Regions from separate parts of the Oceanobacillus sp. FSL W7-1304 genome, predicted to be linked through region 1. Evidence: riboswitches for the same ligand, from Rfam matches in the RefSeq annotation. Region 1 holds a riboswitch; each other region holds the start of a gene.
What was found. Region 1 has a riboswitch for thiamine pyrophosphate ahead of tenA (thiaminase II). Riboswitches for the same ligand answer to the same signal wherever they lie in the genome.
Positions count from the first base shown of each region.

Region 1 (5,264 bases):
CAGAGGCTTAGTCGCACTTATACCCTTGTGGTGAAAGTCAACAACGACTCTAGATAAAAGGATGGCCGATTAAAATCAGGCTACGCCTAACATCGGCATACCCCTAAAGGGGCATGTTTCCTTTATCTCCTACGGATCAGTCCGTACGTCGCTAACCGGGCGCTTACGCTTTTGTTTCCTAATCATGTATTTCCAGTAATTCATCTCCAAAGAGCTTCCTAGCTTCATCCACTAGTGGATCTCCTTGTTCTTCATCTTTAGGCTTATCTTGTTTGCTTATATATTCCGTACGGAGCTGTGTCCAATCATTATCTGGAATTGGGATAATCGTTAATTGCTTATCCATCACACTCGTAAGTACGGATTCAACTGTCTCCCGATTATCTAAAAATAAGGAGCAGTGGATTTCATATTTAAATGCGACAACGAGTGAATCTGCGGATGCAGCTGCAGGTTTACTATCCTGTATCGTTGCATGTGCAGGTGCATTCACTTGCTTTAGCTTACTTAAAAAGTTGGCCCACTGTGATTGTACTTGCTTTAATGCAGGCTTTTCTGCTTTTCCAAGCACATCACGAATTCGCTCAAACGGGATTTTATAGCTATTTTTCGATCCTCTCGCAGGTTGCCTTCTCTTCTCAGATGCAGCTGGTGCTTGGACAGGCTGTGCAGGCTGCTGCTTCAGATTGGTAAGCTCTTTTTCCAATTGTGACATTTTGCTCATCAGTTTTGTTACTGCTTCTGAATCAACATCAGCTGTCGCCTGCTCCCCGGCATGATAACGATTGGTAATCGTGAGTATCGCTATTTCGATAAATACCTTTGGACTATTCGTCCACTTGATCTCTTGTTGGCACTGATTCAGTTGGATAATTGCATTCTGAATCCATGAGGTTGATACAGAATCAGAAAGTGCAAGGAAGTTATCATCCACTCTTGCTCTTTCCAACAATCCTTCTAGCGATGGAGCACTTTTGAAAAGCAATAGATCACGCATAAAATAAATCAGATCATATACAAAGCGTCCAGGATCTTTCCCCCGTTGGATCAAATCATCCAATAGCTGTAACGCCTGTTCCACATCTTTTTCATGCATGGCCTTTACGATATCGGTGAGCACTTTCTGGGAAACACCACCAGTAACAGCCAACACATCATCGAGTTCTACCTGGTCCTCACTATAGGAAATTGCTTGATCCAGAATACTTAACGCATCACGCATTCCACCTTCTGCTGCTAATGCAACAGTATCCAATGCCTCTTTCGAAACAGAAATATTCTCTGCTTCCATAATCGTTTGCATACGATCTACAATTGCCTGATTGGATATCGGTTTAAAATCGAATCGCTGACACCTAGAAATAATCGTTAATGGAATTTTATGTGGCTCGGTCGTTGCCAAAATAAAGACGACATGCTTTGGTGGTTCTTCTAACGTTTTTAGTAATGCGTTGAATGCATTAATTGAAATCATGTGTACCTCATCAATGATGTACACTTTATATGGTACTGCGCTTGAAGCATACTTTACCTTGTCTCGGATTTCACGAATATCATCGACACTCGTATTGGATGCAGCATCAATTTCAATAACATCTGAAATCGAGCCATCCAAAATGCCACGACATGCATCACATTCATTACATGGTTCTTTGACTGGTGCATGCTCACAGTTAATTGTTTGGGCAAAAATCTTGGCAGCACTTGTTTTCCCTGTTCCTCTTGGCCCAGAGAATAAATAAGCATGCGAAAATTTATCTTGTACAATCGCATTCTGCAGTGTTCTCGTAATATGTGTTTGTCCTACGACATCCTCAAAAGTTCTTGGACGCCAAACGCGATATAAAGCTTGATAGCTCATAATACAGATTCCCCTCTATGATCTATTTCTAATTATACCCGATTTTAGGGGTGAATGTGAACCAAAACAGGGTTAAATATATTTTTTGTAACATTCATCTGGAGTTACTGTCACATTTCGTTATAGGTGTAGAAGATTTGTTTGTTCTATGGGACTAAGAAACCAGGATGGCATATCATCAGCCACCCTGGTTTTTATAATTTTAAACAGATGCCGGATTCGTTGCTTTTTCCGAAAGCCATGTTTCAAACGTATAGGACATCTCCCAAAATGCGAGCTCATATTCTTTCGCAAGAATAAACTGCTCTTTGATTTTCTCTTTTTCTGTTTCACTTGCCTTTTCCGCTAATCCATCGAGCAGGTCAATCATTTCCTGTGTGGACTCTTGGAACCACTCACTACCATACGTGTTCAGCCAATTTTGGTAAATTTCTTCTTTCGGTTTTGCGTCCTTGTAAGTCAAACCAATATCAGCATATAACCAGTAACATGGTAGCATTGCAGCTACAATTTGAGCTAAACTTCCGGACAACGATGCACGGTACAAATGCGATGTATAAGCATAGGCAGTTGGTGCAGGTTTAAAATTCTCAATTTCTGCATTGGTAATCTTTAAAATCCCTGCATGCTCCTTATGCACTGTTAGCTCTGCTTCTGCTGTTTTCTTTGCTTTTTCTGCCAGCTTAGCAGCAACATGAAAATCATCTGAATGTGCAGCCGCAAAAGCATGCACCTTGCCGTAATGCTTCAAATAATAGATATCCTGCAGAATATAATTTTTGAATGTTTCCAGTGGCAAATCACCACTTACAATACCCTGTACAAACGGATGATTTAGACTTAATTTCCAACTCTCTTTCGTAGCCTCTCGCAATAACTCTGAAAAACGCATAGAAAATTCCTCCCCTAATTTTGTTTAATAGCCTACTTCTACTACAGCTTCATTGGTAATATTAAAAATAAACGGCTAGTCTTCTCTTATTTTTGCAATAATATCCATCAAAACATCTCCTTTCTATAAATTTAGAATGAAGAACAAAAAAACCACCCCGAAATGGAGTGGTTTTATATACAGTTACAGAATTATGTATACGTCACCAGCTCCACTTCCCTACGCTGGTACTAGCCAGTTCAGGTTCAAAGGGATCAAGAAATGAATCTTGTCTCAGCCAAATGGCACCCCTAGTGGATTTTTTATATTCTATTTCTATCTTATTCCATTTTTTCATAAAAGTAAAATAATTCGTACGAAAAAAATCCCAACATCCAACTCTTATCCATATGGCATGCAGCTTAGAAAGATTTTTTCTAGGTGAATTTAAAAACACTCTTTCAAATGCTTTATAGCGTTTAAAAGAGTGTTTGATTGCATTATGTAGCCGTGCACCCACTTTCGATGTGACGACCCTATGCGTTACTTAAGTTCATGGCTCGGCCTAGGCTTCCCCACGGCACACAGAAAATTCCACTTACTGCTGCTTCCTTCCGGACCTGACAGGGTTCATGGGTTCCTGTTGCGTAGGACCCGGGCGTCAACACCACTCCCTTAAGGCAGACCATAAAATCGCCACACCTAGAGTGGGAATTCAGCCTCGCTATAGCGGATTGCGAGTACAGGGCACCGCTACCTCCCCACCTAGCACGGTATTTACCATTATAGCGAAATTATCGACAAAATGCAACATCAAAAGCGGATGCGCCCGGTTACCGACTATTTTTTTCTTTTTCGAAGTGCTCGGAAAAAATCCGTTAGTAATGCAGCACACTCTGTTTGTAAAACACCTGCCGTTAATTCAACCTGATGATTAAAGCGAGGTTCATTCAATAAATTCATTAATGTGCCCGCACATCCTGCCTTCGGATCAGTTGCTCCATATACAACACGTTTAATTCGCGATTGGACAATAGCGCCTGCACACATCGGACATGGCTCCAATGTAACGTAGAGCGTACAATCCTCTAGTCGCCAGCTTCCAATCTTTTCATTTGCCTCTTGAATGGCAACAAGCTCAGCATGGGAAAGCGTCGTTTGCGAGGATTCTCGCAAGTTATAGCCCCTTGCAATGATTTCATCGTTATATACGATAACCGCACCAATTGGAACCTCATTTAATGTTAAAGCTTTTTGGGCTTCTTCAATTGCCGCTTCCATAAATTTTACATCACTCATATTATCACAACACTTTGTTTTAAAGTTTGAATCAATCCAAAAGAGGAAATACTGTTAAGTAGTCATACCGAATAAAGGAGACTCATAAATGGATACATCATTAAATAACACTGCTGTACTATTTGTCGATATTATCAACGATTTTGACTTTGATGGCGGTGATGATTTATATCGAAATACGAAAGCAATCCTCCCGAACCTCATTAAGCTGAAGAAATTCGCCAAAGAAAAAAATCTACCTACTATTTATGTTAATGACCATTACGGATTATGGCAAGCAGACTTTCATAAAATTATTGAAAACTGTAAAAATGATAGAAGCAAGGAAATTATTGAGGCACTCGCACCAGAGGAAGATGATTACTTTCTTATTAAACCACAGCATTCTGCCTTTTTCCAGACGCCACTGCAATCTTTGCTTACAGATTTAAAACGAAGCCATCTCCTAATGGCTGGTATTGCCGGAGACATTTGCATTCTTTTTACTGCCAAGGATGCGTATATGTACCAATTTGGAATGCACGTTCCTGCAAATTGCATGGCATCCGAAGCAAAGGAGAACAATGATTATGCATTATATTTAATCCGTTCTGTAATGAAGGCAAATATCGACCCACTTTAAGTCATATAGCTGACCTCCTTCACATAAGTTGAAATGAGAAACTGTTTTGAAGGAGGAAGTTCTCTTGCAAATTCATGTTGTTACAGAAGGGGAAACATTAACTTCAATCGCTAATACATATAATACAACTGCTGTCGCCATTACGAATGCCAATGAACTAGATGCTCCAAATGATCTCGTCATCGGGCAAGCACTGGTCATCCCCATTTTTGGTCAGTTTTACTTTGTTCAACAAGGTGATAGCCTTTATTCCATTGCCAACCGATTTGGGATGACCTATCAGGAACTAGCAACGATTAATAATATTTCACCAGAGATGACACTTCCTATTGGCTTGCGGATTTACATCCCGCCTCGTGCTAAGCGCGCGATTACATCGTATGCTTATATTGAACCCTTTGGTGATACGGTTTCTGAAACCTTGGAAAATGCTGCTGCTAAAAATTCTCCTTATCTAACTTTCCTTGCATTATTTAGCTATCGAGTCAATCGCGATGGTTCATTGACTTCACCACCCATCGGGAATCTACAGGAGATTGCCGCAAACACAGATACAGCAATGGCAATGGTTGTGACAAATTTGGAAGGACCTGGGTTTAGTGATGAGCTTG
Region 1 covers NZ_CP150211.1:2,678,140-2,683,403, forward strand. Annotated here, with positions in the region: gene dnaX (DNA polymerase III subunit gamma/tau) at 179-1,861, opposite strand; gene tenA (thiaminase II) at 2,064-2,753, opposite strand; TPP riboswitch at 2,953-3,055, opposite strand; RNA gene ffs (signal recognition particle sRNA large type) at 3,241-3,506, opposite strand; gene tadA (tRNA adenosine(34) deaminase TadA) at 3,573-4,031, opposite strand; gene NYE61_RS13655 (isochorismatase family cysteine hydrolase) at 4,120-4,653, shown strand; gene NYE61_RS13660 (glycoside hydrolase family 18 protein) at 4,718-5,264, shown strand, end outside.

Region 2 (5,264 bases), 610 kb from region 1:
CCTTAATAAAATAGAGCAATTTATAAGAAATGCTAAATTGAATGAGTGGGTGGAGCGTTAGTTCCTTTGCAAGCCGGTATGGTGCTATAAAATAAGAGGTTGGTTCTTTTGCGGGCGGAGGTGGTGTCTTAATACTTAAGGATGGTGCTTTAGCACGCGGCATGGTGTCTTAATACTTGAGGATGGTGCTTTAGCGCGCGGTATGGTGTCTTAATACTTGAGGATGGTGCTTTAGCACGCGGCATGGTGTCTTAATACTTGAGGATGGTGCTTTAGCGCGCGGTATGGTGTCTTAATACTTGAGGATGGTGCTTTAGCGCGTTGAGATGATGTCATAATATTAGAGAGCGGTTTTTGTACAGTGATTTATAGTTAACTAAACTTTTATAAATGATAAACGAGGTGTAATATATGTCAATTTATACAATGCCAAACAAAGCAGGTAAGTATGGACAATTTGGAGGGAAATTTGTCCCCGAGTTATTAATGCCAGCCGTCATTGAATTAGAAGAAGCCTATGAGAAAGCAATGAACGATCCAGAATTTATCCAGGAGTTAAACTACTATTTGAAGCAATATGTTGGGCGGGAAACACCATTATATTACGCCGAGCAACTTACCAAATCACTTGGTGGTGCTAACATCTATCTAAAACGAGAAGACTTAAATCACACAGGTGCACATAAAATTAATAATACGATTGGGCAAGCATTACTAACATTAAGAATGGGAAAGAAAAAAGTAGTTGCTGAAACAGGTGCAGGCCAGCATGGTGTCGCAACGGCAACTGTTTGTGCATTACTCGGATTAGAATGTGTTGTCTTTATGGGTGAAGAAGATATTCGTCGACAAAAGCTGAATGTATTTCGAATGGAACTGTTAGGAGCTGAAGTACGTGGAGTCTCACAAGGTAGCGGAACGCTGAAGGATGCGGTTAATGAAGCATTGCGTTATTGGGTTAATCATGTTGATGATACCCACTATATTATCGGATCCGTTGTTGGTCCGCATCCATTTCCTAAAATCGTACGTGATCTTCAATCTATTATCGGGAAAGAGACAAAAAAACAAATCCTCGATCAAACTGGTAAACTAGCAGATGCAATCATTGCTTGCGTCGGTGGTGGTAGTAATGCAATGGGAATGTTCCACCCATTTATCGAGGATAAAGATGTAAAGCTATTCGGTGTAGAAGCTGGTGGTGCTGGTCTTGATACAAATCAGCATGCTGCAACTTTAACCGGTGGCGATGTCGGTGTATTACATGGAACATTAACTTACTTACTACAAGATAAGGAAGGGTTAATCGAGGAAGCATTCTCCATCTCTGCTGGTCTTGACTATCCTGGAGTAGGTCCTGAGCATAGCCATTTGCATGAAATAAATCGGGTAAAGTACACATCCATTACAGATGATGAAGCACTTGAAGCTTTCCAATTTCTATCCAAAACTGAAGGAATTATTCCTGCATTGGAAAGCGCACATGCAATTGCATATGCAATGAAGCTTGCAATAGAAATGCCGCAAGACGAGACCATCGTCGTTTGCTTATCAGGGCGTGGGGATAAAGATGTCGAACAGGTGAAAGATCGGATTGGAGGGAACATATAATGGGTAAAGCAAAATTAGAAAAAGCAATTCAAGATAAGGCGAGGGTGAATGAGAAACTCTTCGTTCCTTATATGATGGCAGGCGACGGCGGGCTCGATCGCTTAGAAGAAACGATTTATTTCTTACAAAATTGTGGGGCTGCAGCAATTGAAGTTGGTATCCCATTCTCCGACCCAGTAGCAGATGGACCAATAATTCAAGAGGCCGGTATACGTGCATTAAAACATGGCACAACCTTAGCAACGGTTATCGATAAACTAACAACCTTTAAAGATAGACGTTCAATTCCAATAGTTATCATGACTTATTTAAACCCAATTCTAGCCTACGGAATTGATCGATTCGCCAAAGATTGCTTACAAGCGGGAGTTGATGGCGTCATTATACCTGACATCCCGATGGAAGAGGAAGGAATCATTGCTAGTTCTCTGCAAGAACAAAACATTGCTTTTATTCGCCTTGCAGCAATGACAAGTTCAGAGGAACGCTTAATAGAATTAGCAAAACGTTCAGAAGGATTTCTGTATGCTGTTGCTGTGAAAGGAACAACTGGGGAACGTGAAACACACGATACGAAAGTGCATGATTATTTGAAATTGCTCAAGAAAAACAGCTCTATCCCTGTCCTAGCAGGGTTCGGTGTATCAAATGCTGAGCAGGCACAACAGCTTTCCAAAGCATGTGATGGTGTCATTGTTGGGAGTAAAATTGTCCAGCTTTTACACGAAGGAAAATTAAAGGACATCCAGCAATTAATAAATGGAAGTATTCAATCAAACGGGCAAAAAGTTCGGTAAAACACACATGTCCAGATAGCTTCTATGTGAACGCGTACTAATTTAAAAATTCTTAACGCTAATTGTTGCATTTATCTTTACAATTATCACAATTAGCAGTAAGCTTAGCATGTAATTCGAATAAACAAATAAATAAATACGCACTAGGGGAGCTGCTTTGCTGAGAAAGACGTTTCGCGCCTGACCCTTTGAACCCGAATTAGATAATACTAGCGTGGGGAATGTGCAGTCGACAATGGATCGGATATGTTATCGCTGGATAAATTTATCAAAGACTGCATTCTATTTGATGCAGTCTTTTTTTAGCAAAAGCGTAGTCCTGTTAGCGCTGCATGAACTTAGTAAAAGGAAATACGGTGTTTGCGTCATGAGGTCAGGGAAATACCACTAGGTCTTTAACATCATCGGCGCAGTAGCTAGCAGCTCTCAAAAAAGTAATTTTTCATCGGAGGTGTCTACATTGAAGAAACATTGGGCTTTTATCGATACCGGCTTCCAAGATGCTTCGTGGAATATGGCGTTTGATGAGTGCTTAATCAACTGGCATCATGAAGGTAAAATCCCGCCGACATTACGATTTTATGGCTGGAAAGCACCAAGTTTATCTGTCGGCTACTTTCAAAAGGTTGACAACAAAATTGATTTCGATGCAATAGAACGACACAGGTGCCAATTTGTTCGTCGTTTAACTGGTGGCAGTGCAGTCCTTCATGACGATGAGCTAACGTATAGCCTTGTTATTTCTGAGAATGATCCAGATATTCCTGTATCCGTTCAAGAAGCATACCACGTACTATCTAAAGGGGTGTTTGAAGGGTATCTTAACTTAGGTATTCCAGCTGAATATGCCATTTTAGACAGAGATAGCGCCAGAGGGAGAACAGCAATATGTTTTGAGAAACCAGCCTTCTACGAAATGGTTGTAGACGGCAAAAAGCTTTCCGGAAATGCGCAAACAAGGAAAAAGGGTGTCCTCATGCAACACGGTTCGATTCCAATGAGTATGGATACGGAGATGCTTTTTGATTTATTCCTGTTTTCTTCCGGACGGATACGGGAACGAAGTCGAGCCGCATTTTCCAAAAAAGCGGTTACAATTAATCAATTAACGAATCGAGAACATCATTATGACATGTTAACACAGGCATTCAAAGAAGGATTCAAAAAAGGATTAGATCTAGAACTCCACCCTTTGCAATTAACAGAAACCCAATGGGAAGAAGTGCAGCAATTAGCACATTCAAAATATGAAACGAGAGCATGGAATATTAACTCAAATAAGGAGCGTGCTAGCATTGGCTAAACAGGCAGAATATATTCGTAAACCAGAATGGCTAAAAACAAAAATCAATACAAATGAATCCTATAAAAAATTGAAGCATTTAATGCGCGATAAGCGATTAAACACAGTATGTGAAGAAGCAAAATGCCCAAATATTTATGAATGCTGGAGTGAGCGTAAGACAGCAACATTTATGATTCTAGGTGATACGTGTACACGAGGATGCCGATTTTGCGCGGTTAAAACAGGTCTTCCAAGTGGGCTTGATTTAGGCGAACCAAAGCGAGTTGCTGATTCCGTTTCCATTATGGGGTTAAAACACGTTGTTGTGACAGCGGTCGCGCGTGATGACCTAGAAGATGGAGGAGCAGCAGTTTTTGCCAATACTGTACGGGCAATCCGCCATCAGAATCCAGGCTGCACAATTGAAGTCCTGCCATCCGATATGAAAGGGGATTATGAAAGCTTACATACACTTATGGATAGTGAACCAGATATATTCAATCATAATATTGAAACCGTTAGACGATTAACTAAACGCGTTCGAGCCATCGCAAGATACGACCGATCCCTACAGCTGCTTCAACGTGTGAAAGAAATTGCGCCAACTATTCCTACGAAATCCAGTATTATGGTTGGTTTAGGAGAAACAAAGGAAGAACTCATTGAAGCAATGGACGACTTGCGTGCACATGATGTGGACATTGTTACAATTGGGCAGTATTTACAACCAACTAAAAAACATTTAAATGTTGAAAAATATTATCATCCAGATGAATTTGAAGAATTAAAAAAAATCGCACTTGAAAAAGGCTTCTCGCATTGTGAATCTGGACCATTGGTACGCTCTTCTTACCATGCGGATGAACAAGTAAGCCAATCTTCCGCACAAAAACGAATTAAGTATATGAAAGGCTATGAAACACAAGAGAATAAAAAAGTTGATTTTCAATTTTAAATAACAGACTACTTATAAATCCCCCTGGTCACTTATAAAATGGTTAAGGGGGATTTATCGACAGCATGATCTTCCATCCAACAAATATCCTCTCCCCTCTCTTGGAAAGTGAAATAATAAATACTATCGCAACTTTTATCTCCACTTTAAAACTATCTTTTCTTACTATAGCTACACCTACTTCATGTGCAGCATTTTCATTTAAATAAATTTATTAGACTATTATACAAGCATTGTGAATATATCTGCATATCTTAATAGTAAATACATCACCAAAGAAAGGAGCAGTAGTTTATGAGCTATCCTAACTGTTCATGCGGTCACAATGACTGTGTTTGTGAAGTAGTAAGGAAAATAGTTGCCGCACAGAATCAAGTAGCTGATAGGAATAAGCACTGTAGCAGTAGCTGCAACGACTCTATAAGAGAATTATATTCCCAAAATCATAGTATAAATAGGAATACAACTATCCCCTTTATTCTATTTAACAAAGGCAGTCTTAAACCATTTATTGCAAGCGGTGTGTACAAGAAGAAAAAAAAGGGATGTTGCGAGGATGCGTTTTTCGCTGCTCTCGAAACACCAGTCTTACGGGCAATACGATTTATTCCACATA
Region 2 covers NZ_CP150211.1:2,071,317-2,076,580, forward strand. Annotated here, with positions in the region: gene NYE61_RS10490 (phosphoribosylanthranilate isomerase) at 1-61, shown strand, start outside; gene trpB (tryptophan synthase subunit beta) at 412-1,611, shown strand; gene trpA (tryptophan synthase subunit alpha) at 1,611-2,408, shown strand; TPP riboswitch at 2,544-2,647, shown strand; gene NYE61_RS10505 (lipoate--protein ligase family protein) at 2,923-3,711, shown strand; gene lipA (lipoyl synthase) at 3,704-4,648, shown strand.
Region 2: it holds a riboswitch for thiamine pyrophosphate, as region 1 does, so the genes downstream of both, NYE61_RS10505 (lipoate--protein ligase family protein) here and tenA (thiaminase II) in region 1, are expected to answer to the same signal.

Region 3 (5,264 bases), 1.5 Mb from region 1:
CACTTCCAGATTCTACTTTCTTTTGCGATTTCTTTCCTAAAAATAATTCTTGGCGAGAGTAGCGTGTCTTCACGTTCCTACCATCCCTGTTGTCGGACTGCTTGCCACTGCATAGTCTTTTTCTTCTATTCTTCCCGCTTCATACCCCAGCCTGCCAGCTTCCAGCGCATATTTTACAGCTTTCGCCATCTTGATTGGATCTTTTGCTCCAGAAACCGCAGTATTTAAAAGCACTCCATCTGCTCCAAGCTCCATTGCATATGCCACATCCCTAGGAGATCCAATTCCCGCATCAACAATTACGGGTACATTGGATTGTTCAATAATAAATGCTAGATTTAAAGGATTAATGATTCCTTTTCCCGAACCAATAGGACTTGCACCTGGCATAACAGCATGAACTCCCAAATCTTCCAGACGTTTCGCCAAAACAACATCATCTGACGTATATGGCAGCACGATAAACCCTTCCTCAAGGAGCATTTCGGATGCTTTTAAAGTTTCTATTGGATCTGGCAAAAGCGTGCGCTTATCCCCAATGATCTCCACCTTAATCATGTCACATAAACCAGACGCTTTTGCAAGTTTCGCTATACGAACAGCCTCTTCGGCCGTACTTGCTCCAGCTGTATTCGGAAGTAACGTATATTTAGTTAAGTCCAATTGTTCCAAGAAGTTTGGCTGACTTGCTTCAAAAATATTCATCCTTCTAACAGCAAACGTTAAAATTTCTGTTTCCGATACTGCTACTGCTTCTTTTTGAACCTCAAATGATGGGTACTTCCCTGTGCCTAATAATAAACGAGATTGGAAAGTACGATTAGCAATGGTTAACATAATCATCCGCCTCCTACAAAATGAATAATTTCTACGATATCCCCATTGAAAAGCCTTTTTGTTTCGTATTCTTCCTTCATAACAATTTCCTTATTTACCTCTACGACAGCAATCCGAGATTGTAATTGATAGTGTGCCAGCAACTCTCCGACTGAATCCACTACCTCTGGAAGTTCCACCTGTTTCCCATTCAGCTGAAATTTCATTTTTATCACCTCCTAAACTACTATGCTTTGACGACGATCTACACGAAATGTCTGCATCCATCCGTTATTTATGTCTTTTCCAACAACAAAATCACGAATCATTTCCCCTGTTGCTGGAGCAAGTAAAATTCCATTTCGGTAATGCCCACAAGCAATGAGTATTCTTTCTTCCTCTGGATGCCTTCCGATAAATGGGTTGCCATCAAACGTGCCTGGTCGCAATCCTGCCTGAACGTGATCGATTTTCCATTCGATTGCAGATGGAATCATGGCTTTTGCCTTTTCAATTAAAAACTTGATTCCTTCAAGGCTTACAGTATCACTCCAATCCTTCTTGATCATGGTTGCACCAATAACAAGCTTTCCATTATTTCTAGGAACGATATAACAGCTTTCATGAAATAGGGTATACTCTAATACATGCTGTTCACTATGAACGATTAAACTTTCACCTTTAATTGGTATGAGCTCTTCATCTAATCCAATTTGCCTAAATAGCCCATTACCATATACACCTGTAGCAAAGACAACATAATTTGCTTCGACATCACCATGCATTGTTCGGACAAGATAGTTGCCATCTTTCTTTTCCACTTGATAAACACCGTTGCTTTCCATAATGGATGCACCAAGGGATCGAGCACTTTTAGCAAAGCTTTCACAGGTTTGATCTGGTATAACACTCACATCATCCTTTATATATGCTGCTCCTAATATATTTGGAGCAATCAATGGCTCCCTTTTCTTTACTTCTTCTTTATCCAACCATTCTGCAGTTGGTTGCTTCAGAAGCGGAGTAAGCTGATGCTTATCTGTATCTGAAAATACAAGCTTTAATATTCCACCTTCTTTGTATCCAATATCAATGCCGCTTAATTGATAAAGCTCATCCTTCAACCTGAGATATGCTTGTTGACTCGATCTGGCAAACGAAAATATTGTATCCTCGCCATTGCTTTCAGAATGAGCACCGAGCATACCAGCCGCAGCACTTGTAGTCATCAAACCAATTTGTCCTTTTTCAAATAACGCAACATCAACCTTTTCTTTCGCTAAGTAGTAGGCAATCGAACAACCAATAATACCACCACCAATTACGACTACTTCATAATGCTGTTTCACTTTGAAATTGCCTCCCTATATTTTTTTATCATCACGTTTGGTGCATCGGCATGGAAAATACCGGACATGATTGCAATTCCATCTGCTTTTGTCTGTTTCATTAACGGCACCTCTTCTAATGAAATTCCTCCGATACCATAAACTGGGATGTGAATTTCTCTTTTCATTCGTTCAATTGGCAAAATTCCATTTGGAGGTATTCCCCTTTTACTGCTTGTCTCAAAACAATGACCAAATATTATATAATCCGCCCCATCCGCTTCAGCTTCTTTCGCTTTTTCGAATGAATGTACACTGCAACCAACTCTTAGATGCGGATATTGCTTCTTCACTGTTTTTACTGGTAAGCCATGTTCTGGCAGGTGAAGATTTGGGATGTCACTAAGCAGTACGATATCAAGCCGATTATTTAGAATTACTTTTTCTTTATCAACCCCATTCATTTGCAGATAATCTAGTAGCTGCAAAATTTCACGGGCTGTTTTTGACTTTTCACGAATTTGGAGAAAATCAATCTCGTCGATGATGTCAATAATGGTATCTGTTAGCTTTTCAACAGTCATGCTATCTGCGGTTACAGCAATTAGCTTCATCAAACTCCCGCCCCTTTCTTTCAGGTTTCATCAAGAATCATTACCTAATAATGCAATTACAGCTTTTATGCACACAAAAAAACCACTTTCCTGCACACAGAAAGTGGTATCGTATTTGTATAATGAAACTAACAATACAATTTGCCCTTGCCACATTCCTACGCAGGTGCTAGCCTGTTCAGGTTTTGAGGGTTTCAAAGTAACTACTTTTTTCTCAGCCCTTATCAAGGGTTCCCCTAGTGAATAACGCTACGTATTTACTTATCATTACTTTACCACAAATAGAAAAATTTGCAAAGTCTGGATTTTTCAAATAATACAGTTTAAAGACGAGTTGTAGGCTAGATTTCACACAGCTTTTTTATTTTCGAACCAAAAAAATACCATTTTCATGTATACTAAAACTAGAAAAAATAGAAAGAGGTCTTAAATAATGAAAGTAAAAATGAACGTACAGACAGCATATCATGGTGAATTGCTGCGAGCAGGCAAAGTATATGAAATTGATGAAACGACAGCAAAGCGGTGGATTGCTAGTAATTTGGCAGAAGAAGTTAAAAATGAAAAGTAAGCTATAACCTTCCGCAATTGATGCGTCCAGAACAGTTAAATTGTATGGAAAAAATGCTTACTTCTTTAGTTAAAACTGTTGGATCAGACATCGAATAACAAACTGAAGCGGGCTGGGATATCACATCGATAAAAGAAAAGAATAACACCTGGCATCATGAGGTTATAGACGCAGTAAACATTATTAGAGTAGATAACAATCTTCTTTGGGAAAAGCAATAAGCATGAGCGCGAAATAGGTATACCAGGAAGCTTAATGAGATTCAATCTTCTAAACGCAACTGTAATACAGTACAAACCTCGCATATTGCTACCCGATTTTTTCCCACTAAATACAAATGTCAACCCAGCTGGATACACTTCGTGACTCTTTACTGTGAATAGCAGGGTTGACTATTTATAATGCATATTTTTAGCACTGCCAATCTAACAGCACTGCTAGTTGAACAAATAGACGTTTCTTCTAGAACATTTCGTCTACTATCCAATAAATCTATCTATTCGCGAAGAATTCTTCCGCCTTTTCTAAAAATACTTCTTGATCAGGAGTCAAATCGTATTCCTCCTCGATCGCTGAAACAGGACAAACTGCTTTGCACGCACCACAGTCAATGCAAATGTCAGGATCAATATAAAATTGATCTGGTCCCTCTTCTATACAATCAACCGGACAGACACTCACACATTCTGCTGCCTTTTCCGGTCCACATGGATCCAATATTACAAAAGCCATTTATGATTTACCTCCTTACATACATCACTTTCTCTCTATTAAATGATAATGCTTAAACGTCTTGAAGTAAACCATTTGACTCGAAATTCCGACAACATTATACATAAACACTTACTCCTGGGCCAAACGGAATTCCAAAGTAGAAGAAAATTAACAGAAGAATCGTAAATGTAATCAAAAAGAAAATCGTATATGGTAACATTAATGCAATCAATGTACCAATTCCTGCTTTCTTATCATACTCCTTCATAAATCCAAGCACGATAATCAAATACGGGTTCATCGGTGTGATTACGTTTGTGGATGAGTCTGCAATTCGATATGCCGCTTGAACAAATGCTGGACTGTATCCTAAAAAGTAAAACATCGGTATAAAAATAGGTGCTTCTAACGCCCATTGTGCAGATCCACTAAATATAAACAAGTTCAATAGTGTTGTTAAAATAACAAACCCTAATATAACAGCAATTCCTGTTAAACCAATGGATTCCAGCATGTTCGCTCCACTAATAGCAATCCAAGCTCCCATGTTTGTCCATTCGAAATAGGAGATAAATTGAGCTGCCGCAAATACGAGTACGATAAATCCGGACATGTCTTTTATTGCATTTCCCATATAGGTCCCGATATCCTTCGAGCTTTTAATCTTTTTTACTGTTACCCCATAGACCGTACCAACTAGAATAAACAAAAACAAAATTAATGGCACAATTCCAGATAAAAATGGTGAAGGGATGATTCCGCCTTCCTCATTCGTCAGTGGGGAACTAGGAATAAGAATTACTGTAACAATTAATGCAACATATGCAACACCCGCAAGCACAGCATTACGCAATCCCTTTATTTCCAAGGAAGTTGTTCCCTTTACTTCTTTGGCTGCTCCACCTGCATAGGTACCTAAGCGTGGCTCTACTATCTTTTCCGTAACAAATCCGCCAACAAAAGTTAAAATAAACACACATGTCAACATAAAATACCAATTATCAACAGGTGTTACATAGAGATCTGGATTTACAGTACGAATCGCTTCCGTTGAAATTCCAGATAGCAATGCATCCGTGCCAGTAATCATTAAATTAGCTGTAAAACCGGAGCCCACACCAGCAAATCCTGCAGCAAGTCCTGCGAGAGGGTGTCTGCCAATATTATAGAAAACCATTGCAGCCAGTGGTGGAATAATAACAAACGCAGCATCAGATGCGA
Region 3 covers NZ_CP150211.1:4,136,969-4,142,232, reverse strand. Annotated here, with positions in the region: gene NYE61_RS20335 (ThiF family adenylyltransferase) at 1-73, opposite strand, end outside; gene NYE61_RS20330 (thiazole synthase) at 70-843, opposite strand; gene thiS (sulfur carrier protein ThiS) at 840-1,043, opposite strand; gene thiO (glycine oxidase ThiO) at 1,056-2,165, opposite strand; gene NYE61_RS20315 (thiamine phosphate synthase) at 2,162-2,758, opposite strand; TPP riboswitch at 2,897-3,006, opposite strand; gene NYE61_RS20310 (hypothetical protein) at 3,192-3,329, shown strand; gene NYE61_RS20305 (4Fe-4S binding protein) at 3,822-4,061, opposite strand; gene NYE61_RS20300 (AbgT family transporter) at 4,159-5,264, opposite strand, start outside.
Region 3: it holds a riboswitch for thiamine pyrophosphate, as region 1 does, so the genes downstream of both, NYE61_RS20315 (thiamine phosphate synthase) here and tenA (thiaminase II) in region 1, are expected to answer to the same signal.

Region 4 (5,264 bases), 970 kb from region 1:
TTTCTAAAAGGACCGGTCGGGGTTTGCCTGGTTTTTCTTTTTTCTTATTAATGTAATCGGAACTTATATCCTGTTTAAGTTTCCTCACTTGTTAAATCTATAATAGATTTGCTTAACTACTCATTACCGGATTTATTTTCTTTGTATTCATAATTTCAAGTCCAAGATAACAGGTTGTTTAATTTTGACTGTGCTGCTCTATTTCAATGGCAAAATAATAGTGCAGCACTTTCATTATTTGTTTAACCCTAAATGTTCACGGAAGGTATGACTTTCATAATTCTTTCTGAAAATCCCTCTTCTTTGCATTTCAGGAACAATCAGTTCCACAAAGTCTTCTAAACTGCCGGGTAATGTAGGAGGCATTAGATTAAATCCGTCAGCAACACCAGCTTCAAACCAGACCTCCATTTGATCCACAATTTCTTCGGGTGTTCCTATTAGTGTGTGATGTCCACCGCCTGCACTGAGATAACCTAATAATTCTTTTACTGTAGGCTGGGTATCATTGATAATTTCCAGTATTGTTTCGTAACGTCCAACTGGACCAGTAAATTCTTCTACTGGAGGTAATGGAGGGACTGCTTTATCAATTTCCCAATTCGAACAGTCCTGCTGAATAAAGAAACTCAACTGTTTTAAAGCTGTTTCAATAGGTAATTGCTCATCTAAAGCTGCTTTTTTGGCTAAAGCTTCTTCACGTGTATGCCCTACATAAGTTACTAGGCCTGGGAATACTTTAATATGTCTATTGCTGTCTTCGCTTTGTTTAACTTGTTCATCTAATTTTTTATGAAAACTTTTTGCTTGCTTTAAGTTCCACGACACGGAATAGACTGCATCGGCATATTTTGCGGCTAATGCAATGCCTTGTTTAGATGCCCCCGCTTGCATGGATACTGGCTTGCCTTGCGGACTTTTTGGCGTGGTGGATGGGCCATGCACTTTAAAATACGTACCATCGTGATGAAAAGGCTGAATGTTTGATGGGTTTATCAATTTTCTTTCTTCCCGCTGATGCAGAAACGCATTATCATCCCATGAAATAAATAACTTATTCATTAAAGCAGCGAATTCATCTGCCTTTTCATAACGTTTGTCACGAGGAGGCAGCTCTTCCATACTATGATTCAACGCCTCTAAATCAGTCATGGAGGTAACGAGATTCCAGCCAACACGCCCTTTTGTAATATGGTCTAAGCTTAAGAGCTGCCGGGAAGCTGTGAAAGGATTAGAAAAAGTGCTTGAAATTGTTGCAACTAATCCAACATGATTTGTCACTTGGGAAATAGCTGTTAAATTGACTACTGGATCAAACCAAAATGCTGGCATATCACTGGCATGTTTAGCCGGAAATGATTGATTATCAGCAAAAAATACTGCATCAAAATAACCTTTTTCCGCAACCTGTGCTAAAGATTGATAATAAGAAATCTCCCCAATATGTTCAATGCTTGAGTCAGGCATTAACCAAGCAGCTTGATGGTGTCCGCAACCATACAGCAAAACACCTAAATGCAGTTGTCTTTCTTTCGTTTTTGTCATTTATTTACACCTCAACATACATCATTATTAACTGTCTTGTACATTCCGTTTTTGAAGGATCAGCTATCGTATTTTAAGCTATTAGTTCATTGTTAAACCGCCGTCTATTGTGAAATTTTGCCCTGTAATACCGTCAGCATTTTCTGAAGATAAATAAGCGACCATATTGGCTACATCTTGAGGTGTGGTCACTTTCTTCAATGGCGTTGATTGAGCAATTAAATCGAATACTTCTGGTGTTGTAACGGCACTCGCGTTAGTTGTTTTTAATAATCCACCTGAAACTACATTCGCTTTTATGCCATATACACCTAATTCGGCAGCGATATTACGTGTAAAACCGATTAATCCAGCTTTTGCTGTTGTATATTCATGGTAGGGTACAACAGGATTTTGATATAAATTTGTACCAATGCTTATAATACTTCCATTTTGTCGTTCAATAAATTGGGGGATGACGCTTTGAACGACATTAAATGCTGCTTTTAACGTACCATCCAGTTGTTTTTGATAATCTTCCCATGTAAGTTCTGTGAAGGATTTTTGTTTGGTTGGATCAAACTTGAAATCTATTAATGCATTATTGACGACAACATCTATTTGGCCAAAATATTCCGTTGCTTTTTTTATCAATTCATCTACTTCTTTACGATTTGTTACATCAGCCCGAATGGCAATAGCATTCTCTTCACCAATCTCAGAAACGAGCTTCTCAGCAGCTTCTTTGCTTTGATAGTAGTTGATAACCACTTGAAATCCTTGCTGTGCCAATGTCTTTGCAATAGTTGCCCCTAACCCTCTGCTGCTGCCTGTTACTAATACTGTTCTAATCATCCTAACCACTCCTATACTATTAATTTAGCGTGAAACTTACATCATAAAAATGATAGATAAAATAAAAAATACGCAACCTTCCCATAGGAAAGCTGCGTAAAAACAAATAACTACATATTAAGAATAAGGCATAAATGTTCTTTAAGTATGTATTTAGAGTTTACACTTTCCTACGCTAGTTTCAACTAGTTCAGGTTCAAAGGGTTTGAGTAATACTCATCTCAGTTAAATAACACCCCTAGTGCATATAATTAAGTTATATCCATATGTTATAATCTTTAGAAATTTATGTCAAGGGAATAGGGATGGTTAACGTAATTTTATGATTTTTTGCTATAAAAACGTGATTGTTTTTTTATTCAATTTATACTCTTGATCATAATGGATTCATATTTATAATCGATCATTAATTAACAGAGTTTAGGTTCCTTAAAAGGTTTGTTCAAATAAATGTTTTCTCAACAACAAAAAATCATTAGGGTCGCAGCAGACACACATACAAACATTAAAAACCTGCATATTTAGCAAACTGTTCAAATGTATTTTCATTCTCTATCAAACCACATATCCCACATTGAATACGGTATTTTGGCCCCTTATACATCTGATGGAACATTTCCGTACTCTCATCTGTATAACTTTCCAGTAATTCTCCAGTTTTTGCGTCTAGTTTAACAGGTATTGCGATTTGCTCAATGAGATTAAAGCGGGATTTATTTGTTTTGCAATTTGGACAACGGTATGGCTTGATCCGTATTGCACCTCCATATGTCTTTTAGTGATGACAGTCATTTTCTGATTTTCATGTTTATTGTGGCCTATTTGCTTTTTATTATTCGGGAAACTGTTTGTTTGGGAGTTTTGTTTTGGTTAATGAGCTTCTAAAACAACGTGTGGTGGATATTTATATACAACTTGTTAGTATCTTTCACTATAGCCGATAAGGATGAATGAAACGTTAAAGTCACTTTTCGATAACATTTTTTCAATGGTTCCCTCTTTCAGTTCATTGGCCAAGTCTAAAATATCGGTAACGGCCTGTTTCAATTCACTCACCTGATTTTGAAGCCGTTGCAGTTCCTACAGTTGCGCCGACGATAAATCCGTTTCCTGTTGCCACTTGACGAGTTGCCTTTCGTAGATCGGCGCAAATTCAAGCTGTTCCGTGTAGGATCGGATGACACGGTTGACTGTGGCATCGTCTAATATATGCGGTTTAGAACGGGCTGCCAATTTGGTTCTGGTTTCATTGATTCTCACCTTTCCTTCGAATGGATATGAATTATTCATTCGGAATAACCTCCAATTGAGCCAACTCTTGGATAATGGCATCCATGTTAACTGATTCCGGATATTTGTTAAATTCGTAATGCCCGTAAAAATTAATATGCTGCCATGCAACGGGGGAAATGCGTTTCAATACATCTGAATTGAGGGCTTCCCTGTCTCTGTATTCTAGCATATTGGATAATAGACTGGCATTGTAAAAAATGATGCAATTGGCGATGAGACGACTGCATTCGTCCCAAATTTGTTGGTCTTATTCTGTTTTGAAACGGAGTTTACCAAAGTTCGCATAGGATACGGCTCGCTTTAATTTATGATAACTTTCACCCCGATTCAGGGTACGTTGCACATTTTGACGTAGGGGTGGGGAGTCTATATAATTCAGAAGGTACAAACTCTTGATGATGTTATCGTACTCCCACAAGGCCCGCATGGTTTTGTTTTTGCGGGCGTAAGCACTTAGTTTCCCAATGATAATACTCTGTGTTGTAGATTTCAATGCAAGTGACAATAGAATACGCTGGATATTGTCCCATTCCTCAATAATCAGCTTCGTATTGATTTTTCGAACAGGTTTGATGAGGACATCCCCGTATTGGCTCGGGTGTTTGAATCCGGATAACGACTTGCTCACGGTACGATAGATATCCTTGTAGCGGAGTGCAAAATCATAATCAAAAGAGTGAAGAATGGCGAAATTCACTTCATTGGTTCCATGGGTGTCGGTGGAATGCACATCCGGTCGGATATCGGTTGTATTGTTGTATAAAATATCGAACACGTAATGACTTTTATGCTCATTTGCGCCAATGACTCGGGCATTGATGGGAATATGATTGGCCACCGCTGTATAGGAAACGATCCCCTTATTTAAGCCGAAATATTTGGGGGAATGACGGGAGCGCATCGTATGGATCCTCGTTTCAAATTTCTGCCCGTCACTGCTCGAATGAATGACCTCATTAATGTCAAAGTGGTGAAAGATCGGCAGCCTTCGAACAGCATTACTGATGCGATCATTGGCTTCTTTTAAGGTTTCCAATCGTATAAAGTTCTCAGATGTAGCCGCAAGCAGGGGATAACCGATGTCGGAGATTTCACCCATTCTCCCCAACCCCATATTGGTGCCCCAAGCAATCAGACAAGCAATTAAAACCCGATCATCCCTGGCTCGTTTCGCATAACGCCCCAAGATATGATCAAATGCCTCTATAAATTGACAATGTTGATTTGCATAGTGCAGAACACTGCCAATGTCAATAGAGTTCAACGCATCAAAAAAGGAGTGGTTGATGGTTTCTGTTTCCCGTGAATTTGAAAGTATCCAGCGATTATTTGCGCCATGTTTTTTGATATGTTCATTTTCCCCCGACGCAATCCGTTGGTTCACTTCCGTCATTCTGGCTTCAAGTTTCTGTTCCAGTTTCGTTAAATAATCGTGAATGGGTTGGTTGGTATTTGTCAGACCGGCATTGGCCAATAATGTTTCTTTTTGTTGTCACTGCCTGTCATCAATTAGATCGTCCTCAAAACTTCGGTATATCGGTTAATGTTATTTCTAAATCAGGAACAACAACAGAGCCTGCCTTAGCCTTCCG
Region 4 covers NZ_CP150211.1:3,646,339-3,651,602, forward strand. Annotated here, with positions in the region: gene NYE61_RS18060 (LLM class flavin-dependent oxidoreductase) at 235-1,545, opposite strand; gene NYE61_RS18065 (3-oxoacyl-ACP reductase) at 1,627-2,379, opposite strand; TPP riboswitch at 2,530-2,629, opposite strand; gene NYE61_RS18070 (DNA alkylation repair protein) at 2,885-3,130, opposite strand; gene NYE61_RS18075 (hypothetical protein) at 3,298-3,435, opposite strand; gene NYE61_RS18080 (hypothetical protein) at 3,460-3,669, opposite strand; partial or broken gene NYE61_RS18085 (transposase) at 3,662-5,206, opposite strand; partial or broken gene NYE61_RS18090 (glucose-6-phosphate isomerase) at 5,206-5,264, shown strand, end outside.
Region 4: it holds a riboswitch for thiamine pyrophosphate, as region 1 does, so the genes downstream of both, NYE61_RS18065 (3-oxoacyl-ACP reductase) here and tenA (thiaminase II) in region 1, are expected to answer to the same signal.